2 regions of the Paenibacillus sp. FSL R10-2796 genome follow, and region 2 is predicted to be linked to the other one. Evidence: a T-box and tRNA genes for the amino acid it is inferred to sense, from the RefSeq annotation. Region 2 holds a T-box; the other holds one or more tRNA genes.

Region 1 (4,438 bases), 1.2 Mb from region 2:
GATGGATCAATCAGCCTCCCGGTAATACTGATCTTAAAATTCGCACATCCTCAGACGGTGGGGTCATTTTTACTCCTGAAACCATGGTCGCCAGCGTTGTAGTCCCACCAGATCCATTGCCGGGATATACATTTAGATGTCTGACATACCCTTCCCTCGCAGCAGATATTTCTAATGCACCGACGACGCGAGGGAATGTCTATGCTGTATGGCAAGATTTTCGAGAAGGTTATTCCGATATTTTTCTTGCCACTTCCACCAATTTTGGTGTGGATTGGGGGGCACCAATATCCATTACAGGTAGTCCGGTGGGCTCCCAAAACTTTTTCCCAGCCATCACCGTATCCCCTGCGGATGGTGCAATATTCGTTACCTATTACACTAATCGAGTCAACCCCCTCAACCTTGATGTTTATCTAGCAACATCTAGAGATGGCGGTATGACGTATACAAACACCCGGATAACAACAACTTCCTTTGACGTCACCGGCATCCCCCTAATTGGGGACTACATCGGTAATGCCATCGTCCCCCAAACAGGCCGTCTAGTGAGCGTATGGACAGACACGCGGACCGGTACTGAGAACATCTGGTTTGGGGATAATCAATAAGCTATTAATCAACTTCTGATGATAAATTAAAAGGCTGTTAAGTTAGTATATCTACTTGCAATAAAGGATGCCGAGCGAATATGCGGCATCCTCTATTGCTTCTTATCAAAATTCAGCATTAACCTGTTCAAAGAAATCATCAATTTCAGCGTATTGGACATGCTTTTAATTCAATCAAAATCTACGGCGTATGGTGCTTGCTACTTAATAGTCTATATGTCATGACTGTCCCCTTTCCTCTACAAGAGTAGGGCAATTCCACAGAATACATACTTTTTACCGTTTTCCAGATGATCTGTGATAAAACCAGAGGATCTAATAACGCCGTGACCAAAATGTGATCACGCTGGAAGAACTACCTACTGCATTTCAACGTAAACATAACATTGTCTACATAGGATTGTATACTATCCCGGAACTGAACCATCCATAAGGTTGGCTCGCTGCGGACAGCAGTATTTACAGGGTTTATCGAATAAGCAAAAACAGACCCGTATACATTTGAAGCGCCCCCTCTACCTATCTCAAATAAAACACTCCCCGGAGATCCGATTGCAAAATAAAAACACGCCTATAAGAGCGTGTTGTCACAATGTTTGTTGCGATGCATGGTTCTTATGAACTTTTGCAGAATCATTACTTATAGACTTCATTTTCTAAAATAATAACTTGTTCCTCATTTGAGGACTTCCCTATTTGTTTCGTATTTTCAACCAAACGAAAAATATTATCACAACATTGTTTAGCACCCATTACTAATAAAGGAACACCAATAAAATCAATCATTAATCCTCTTGAGAAGAACCCTCCGATTGACATCAGAATGGGCACCGTGGGTGAAGTATTAGAGAATATTATTTTTTCTTCAAAATGATGTTTACTTTCAAGTAATAAACTCAGGTCTCTTAAAGCTGGGACTACAAGTTTTGATGACTTCCTACCGATTGTATAAACTGCGTCTCCATTTTCATCAATTCCGTGAAAAATAATCTTACCAAAATCATTTTTCGTTAACTTATTAAAAAATTTAACATTCAATATTTCCTCTGAAGTTAATTTCCGCTCAGACTGAGTAATTTGTTTTAAATGATATGCTGCTGCTAAAGAAGTCGTATGTGTCCCACCATAATCATTATAGATATAAATCATAATATCATCCTTCATATTTTTCTCTTATGATTATATCCATTTTATAATGGTGTAATTCGTTTTATTAATTTCAAACCCTAATTGCAGAGTATGGTCTTACTTCCCTTAATAAATACCCTATTTAATTTAATAGGCATTATTATACTTTTCATATTCAAATATTAGGAATGACCTTAAGGAACGCTACACGCAAATTGAGGCTTATTAAAAAATATGGAGACTCATATAAGGATAATGATTTAGTATGTTGCTACCTTGGCAAAAAGTTATACAAAACCAAAACGAATTACTGAAGGTATGAACGTACTAGTACGTAAAGCAGGCGTCAAAAAAAAGATTCCACGACCAGTGAAATAATTTCCGTTAGCAAATCCGTTAGCAAGCTCAAAATCCTGGTCTTTATCCATTCTATTTTCTTAATATCACAAAGCCTACAGACAGCAAAAAACCCTTACAAAGTAAGGGTTTTTGATAAGTGGGCCCTGAGGGACTCGAACCCCCGACCAATCGGTTATGAGCCGACCGCTCTAACCAACTGAGCTAAGGGCCCGGATCTAAAAATATCCGAATGTACAATTGCTGTTGTAATAAAATTGGTTGCGGGGGCAGGATTTGAACCTGCGACCTTCGGGTTATGAGCCCGACGAGCTACCGGGCTGCTCCACCCCGCGTCAGAAATAATATTCAAACAGCGACAATAAATAATATACAGTACAAAATGGGTCTACGTCAAGGATGAATTTGTAAAAGTTCTCAAGGCAAAAATCTAACCCCATATCTTCCTTTGCGGGATCGATAAATCTCCACAAAACTTGGGTCATGATAGCCATAAATCCAGCCATCTTGCTCCAGTCTTTTTGCCAAACAGCCTGCTTGAAATCTCGTTCTGAACAGTTTCGCGAAGTATATCCAATTCATGATGCCCTCTTCTCCTTTTCGCAAATTAATCTTACGCTGCTCTGAACTTATCATGCCCAAGTTCCACAAAATAAGCCACCGGAAATCCGGTGGCTGCTACATATTCCAAAACTCAATCCCCTATGGAGTCAAAATAATATGTGGGATCTTTTTCGAGCGTACCCAGCATCGTATTCCCTTGCTTCTCCCAAGCTTTAAGTGCACTCTCGACCGTTCTCTTGCCCTGATAAACTTCTGTGAACAGTTGGCGCCCAACATCATTAACACGGCTAATTCCAGGCTTCTGTGTTTGTAGGACGTTCATCAAAGGATCATTGGCTGGTAATGGTTTGAGCGTATAGAAGGACTCCAGATTTACTGAAGGTACTTTCGTGGTAATGTAATCCTTACGGGAAGTTAGTTCCCCGCGGGTATGGGCTTTAATTTTGGCTACTTCATTACTGTTGACGAACTTGATTAAATCCCACGCATCTTCCTTATTAGCAGCCATAGTGTTGATAGCCATCATATTACCTACCCAAGTACCTACAGCCACTCCTGGTTTCTCCTTAAAAGTAGGTACGGTAACGAAACCCCAATCGACAGGATTATAATTTTTGATCTTTGCTGCATTGCGGCTCACACCTGTAAGCTCATTAAGATAATCGTATTCTCCAATTACCATTGCAGCTTTTCCGGTAAGGAAAAGATCCCCTTGGACAGGACTATAGGAGCTCCGTTCTGTTTCTATAAAATCCATACCGTTTAACCCAGGTGTAATTTGCTTTTTCACCAATTGGCTGTAGGTCGTCCAAGCTTGACTCCACTGTGTTTGATTTACCTCCATTTTATGTCCCTTGTTGTCATACATAGCAAGCTCAAGCGGTGAGACATAGGTCTGCATATCCCAGAAAGGATCGCTCATATAACGGTTCATAGAAAAGCCATATATACGCTTATCTTTATTTGTCGATTTCTTGGTCACCTTTTCGGCCAGCGCGAACATTTCATCCCAAGTCATTCCATCTGTCGGATAACCTACACCAGCAGCATCAAAAATACCTTTGTTAAAATATAACGCACTCGACATAAAGGTCGGTGCTAACGCGTAAAGACTTCCTCCACCCAGCTCACGAACTCCACTTAGCATCGTAGGCGCCATATTGCTTAAATCATATTGATCTCGTGCGATAAGCGGCTCCAGCGATTGCACCAGATTATGTTCCTCCAAACTCTTCACCAATGTACTATCACCGACGATTACATCAACCGGCTGTGCACCGCCCATAATTGCTCGGATATTCTCCAGATTATCTGGGTTAACCTCTGGATACGTGCTGTCAAAACGAAGCTCATTCATATTAATGGCTGGAATAATCTCAAGTTTGATTTCAGGATGCTGCAATTCATACATATCTGTAAACTGCTGACGAAAAGAAGAATCGTCCTCTCCAGACCAAAGGCTGCCAATACGTAACACGCGCTGTTCTGCAGATGGCTTAGAAGCCTCCGCCCAGGCTGTATGCCTGCTTTCAGAAATTAAAGGCAATAGGAGTGCTGCACATATTCCAAAGCTTAACCAGCGCCGCCATAGCCTTCTATTATTATTTATATGATTCATTCTTGAACCCTCCCATAAAATACTCAATCCATCCACCTTATGAATAATTACCCATAATTCTAGTAACAGTATATAGCTTTATTCAGGAGGGGAAGTTACAGGCTGTTTAAAGTTATGCTACGATTTCTTCATATTATTTCTATAAAAAACGTTCCGCGAG
Region 2 (4,438 bases):
CCAGCCTCCGCTGAGCCAGCAGCTAAAGCTCCTAGAGGAAGAACTCGGTGTAAAGCTAGTGGAACGAGGTCCACGCAGCGTGCAGCTCACTGAAGCTGGAGCTATTTTGCGGGACCGTGCCCAACAAATTCTGGAGCTGGCAGATTCCACTGCCCGTGAGCTCACTGATTTTGTCAAAGGTTTAAAAGGAACCCTAGCCATTGGTACAGTTTCCTCCTCTGGAGCTACGTTGCTTCAAGATCGGCTATGTGAGTTCCACAAAACGTATAAAGGTGTGAAATTTGAGATTCATGAAGGAAATACCTTTAGAATCATTGACCTCCTGAATAAAGGTATTGTCGAAGTCGGAATTGTTAGGACACCCTTTAATGGTACAAATTTAGAATGTCTTTACACACAAGCTGAACCTATGATTGCCGTAATGACACCTGAGTATGACTGGAAAACGGATGAAACCTTTATTGAGATCGGTGAGCTAAAGGATAAGCCGCTTATTATCTACCGCCGTTTTGAACAGCTTATCCGGGAAACATGTCTTGAGAACGGCTTTGATCCGCTGATTTTCTGTATGAATGATGATGCTAGAACAACATTGCTCTGGGCAAACGCTGGTCTTGGCATTGGAATCATCCCCAAATCCGCTTTCGAATTAACGAGTAACCGTAATTTGGTCTATAAAGAAATCAGTAGTGAATCACTACGCACGCGGGTCGCCGCCGTCTGGATTAAGGATAAATACTTATCATCATTGGCTTCCAAGTTTATTGAAAGCTTCAGGAATGGATAAATACCAGCTCTATTTATTCACTTGCTGTTGATCTAGCCTATCCTCTTCTTCTTTAATACGGCTAATATCAATTCGTTCAAACAATAATTGTAAATCAGTAACCTGTTGGTAAGGGGGCACCGAGCAAGGCTGCCAATTCGGTAGTTCTAACGACAGGAACCCCCTGATCTTGTCACAAGAGAACGGTAGAAACGGATGCAACAAATTCGCTAAGTTCGCAATAATCTGCACACATGTGTATATTGCAGAATCACAAGAAACCTGATCCTCTTTTATCTGTATCCATGGTTTTTGCAGATCGAAATACTGGTTTGCCTTGCGCACATAAGAAAAAATAAACTCCAGCGCATCTTTTAGATTCCCAGCCTCAATAAGCCGTCCTGATTCCAGATACAAGAGGTCAATATTGTCCTTCCACCCCTTATCTAATTGCTCATTTGGCACTTTCCCTTCATAAAACTTTTCTACAAAAGCCAATGAACGGTTCACTAAGTTACCAAATGCTCCAAGCAGCTCTCCATTATGGCTATAAATAAACTCTCTCCAGGAAAAATCCGTGTCCCGCTTCTCAGGTCCATTGGCAATTAAGAAATAACGAATAGAATCTGGCTGATACCGCTCTAAAATATCAGGTACCCAGACCGCCCAATTTCGGCTAGTGGAGAATTTCTGCCCTTCAAGGGTTAAATATTCGCTAGATATAATCCTGTCCGGTAAATGCAGACCTCCTGCTCCTAATAACACAGCCGGCCATATTAAAGTGTGAAATGGAATATTGTCTTTACCATGCACATAATAAGCGGTAATCGCCCCTTTTTCCTCTAACCAAAAATCCTCCCAGCTTCCTCCGGACTGTGCAGCCCACTGCTTACTGGCTGATAAATAACCACTTACCGCCTCAATCCAAACATAAATTTTTTTATCTTCAAATCCAGCCACAGGAACATCTACACCCCAAGACAAGTCTCTTGTTACCGCGCGGTCCTGCAGCTCTTCTTGTAAATAGCGTTTGGTCAGTTTTATAGCGTTTTCTCTCCAAAATTGTGCTTCCTCTACATATTCCGTTAATTCAGACTGAAAATTAGATAAGCTAAGATAATAATGTTCTGTCGGCCTTTCTGTTGGTGTATTCCCACATAATTTGCAGACTCTGTCTAACAAATCGGCAGGATCTAGAATCGTAGAACAATAATCACATTGATCCCCTCGCGCCCGCTCACCACATACCGGACAAGTCCCTTCCACATATCTGTCTGGCAAAAAGCGCTGATCCACCTCGCAGTAACATTGCGCAATGGTTTTTTTATATAAATGACCATTCTCTAGCAGCTTTGTAAACAACGCTTGCACAACCTTATGATGCTGCTGTTGATCCGTTCGAGTATATAGATCATAACTAAATCCCAGCTGTTCAAAACACTTCAGAAACTCTTCATGATATCTGCTTGCAAAAGCTCCCGGCGTAATCCCTTCATTCGCAGCCTGAACTGCTACGGGTGTGCCATGGCAATCACTGCCTGATACATATAATACGTTATCCCCTTTGGAGCGAAAATATCGTGCCAGCACATCCCCAGGCAACACACTTGATAATCTCCCCAGATGTAAAGATCCATTCGCATACGGCCAAGCGCCACCTATAAACACATTACTCATTAACCTTCTCCTCCTTTTTTTAGACAACAAAAAAACTCCCATCCACAAAGGACGAGAGTTCTACTCACGTGTTACCACCTAATTTTATAAATGCCTCATGACATTTACCTCTTCAGGTACGACGTTAATTAACGTTTATACCCTAGCACTGTAACGGATGCAGGTTCCGGCGCAGCCTACAACCCATAAGGTTTCGATGCGCAGCTCTGAGACCATATTCCCAAGGGTTTTCTTTACTCCTTTTCAGCGACCGGAGCTCTCTGTTGAAAGAATTGCCGTGGTACTCTTTCTCTTCTTTGCTTTTACATATTCAAGTTAGAGAAAATAATACTCAATTTGTTGTTTATTGTCAATGTGAAACATCAAGCTCTCTGTAACTTTTCCAGTTAATCTCCGTCTTTTATATAAATACGTTACAAGGAGGTCCCTCAGTGAAAAAAGTAAATTTGCTTACACTCTCTGTTCTTTTACTAGCAGGAGTATGGGGTTGTTCCGATCATAAAGTTAATTCTGTTCCCAAAAGTGAACCCTATACTTCCAAAGAAGCCATCAGTAGAGGGGATATTGTTTCTTTTGAAAAAGTGTACAACCTCGATAAATTCGAGAAATTTATAACTAATCTCTCCAGCAAAAAAGCAGACAATATACGCGTTACAAGTTACACAGATGAAGGCGATCCCATATTTAAGGATTTAAAATTTGACGGTAACGTGATTAATTACAGCTATGATACTTCTAATGATGCATTCGGTGGAAGCAACACAGGAGTCAGAACCGATACCTGCTCCGAAGTGACGAGTAAAAAAAGCACACAAGGTGAAATTATCTATTCGATCAGCGGTTGCACAAATAATGCCTCTGAAATTGATTACTACCTTTTTCGCACAACAAAATGAAATACTGAAATAAAAAAGACCACCCAATCATAATACAATTGGATGGTCTCTGTTCTTCATATTATTTCATGATTTTGCAAATATCATTGGTGAATTGAACAGGATCACTAACCTGTAGACCTTCGATCAACAGGGCTTGGTTGTACAGCAGGTTCGTGTATAAACCGAGCTTTTCTTTGTCGTTCTCTGCTGCCGCCTTCAAGGACTGGAACACTTCGTGATGGATGTTGATTTCGAGTACCTTATCCGCTTGCACCTCTTGGCCATTCGGCATCGATTTCAGGATTTTTTCCATCTCGATTGTCAGTTCACCTTCAGCAGAGAGACATACCGGATGAGTCTTTAAACGTTTGGAAGCTTTGACATTTTTCACTTTGCCGGACAGGATGTCCTTCATCGCTTCAAAAAGCTCCTTGTTTTCGTTCTCTTCCGCTTCCGTTGGCTTGTCCGCTTCGTCGGCTTCGATCCCCAGATCTCCGCTGGATACGGATTTAAATTCTTTTTCCTTATAAGACTGAATCATCTTGATCGCAAATTCATCAATATCATCAGTGAAGTAGAGAATTTCATACCCTTTATCCGATACAAGCTCGGTTTGCGGGAGCTTCTCGATTCTGTCGATCGACTCTCCGGAAGCATAGTAGATATATTTCTGATCTTCTGGCATTCTTGAGACGTATTCGTCCAGCGTAACCAGCTTCTTCTCCTTAGAGGAGTAGAACATCAACAAATCTTGAAGGGTGTCTTTGTGCATCCCATAATCGTTATAGACACCAAACTTAAGCTGTCTGCCAAAAGCATTATAGAACTGCTCATATTTCTCTCTTTCATCCTTCAGCAGGCTTTGCAGTTGGCTTTTCACTTTATTCTTAATGTTCTTAGCGATCAGAGTCAGCTGACGGTCATGCTGGAGCATCTCTCTGGAAATGTTCAAGGAAAGATCCTCTGAGTCCACCATACCTTTTACAAAGCTGAAGTAATCAGGCAGCAGATCCGCACATTTGTTCATAATCAGCACACCATTGGAATAGAGCTCAAGACCTTTTTCATATTCCTTTGTGTAATAGTCAAACGGCGTATTTTCTGGAATGAACAGGAT

What was found. A T-box is a leader RNA that pairs with one kind of tRNA and senses whether it is charged. The one in region 2 lies ahead of metG (methionine--tRNA ligase), so its partner is inferred to be a tRNA-Met.
Region 1: it encodes a tRNA-Met, which carries the amino acid that the T-box ahead of metG (methionine--tRNA ligase) is inferred to sense. The anticodon was not compared.

Annotation. Positions count from the first base shown of each region.
Region 1 is NZ_CP150178.1:5,531,289-5,535,726, forward strand. It holds gene NST58_RS24830 (sialidase family protein) at 1-611, shown strand, start outside; gene NST58_RS24835 (DUF3189 family protein) at 1,248-1,760, opposite strand; tRNA gene NST58_RS24840 (tRNA-Ile) at 2,237-2,310, opposite strand; tRNA gene NST58_RS24845 (tRNA-Met) at 2,355-2,431, opposite strand; gene NST58_RS24850 (hypothetical protein) at 2,514-2,678, opposite strand; gene NST58_RS24855 (extracellular solute-binding protein) at 2,791-4,278, opposite strand.
Region 2 is NZ_CP150178.1:4,306,451-4,310,888, forward strand. It holds gene NST58_RS19450 (LysR family transcriptional regulator) at 1-787, shown strand, start outside; gene metG (methionine--tRNA ligase) at 797-2,443, opposite strand; T-box leader at 2,488-2,749, opposite strand; gene NST58_RS19460 (DUF4362 domain-containing protein) at 2,875-3,339, shown strand; gene htpG (molecular chaperone HtpG) at 3,401-4,438, opposite strand, start outside.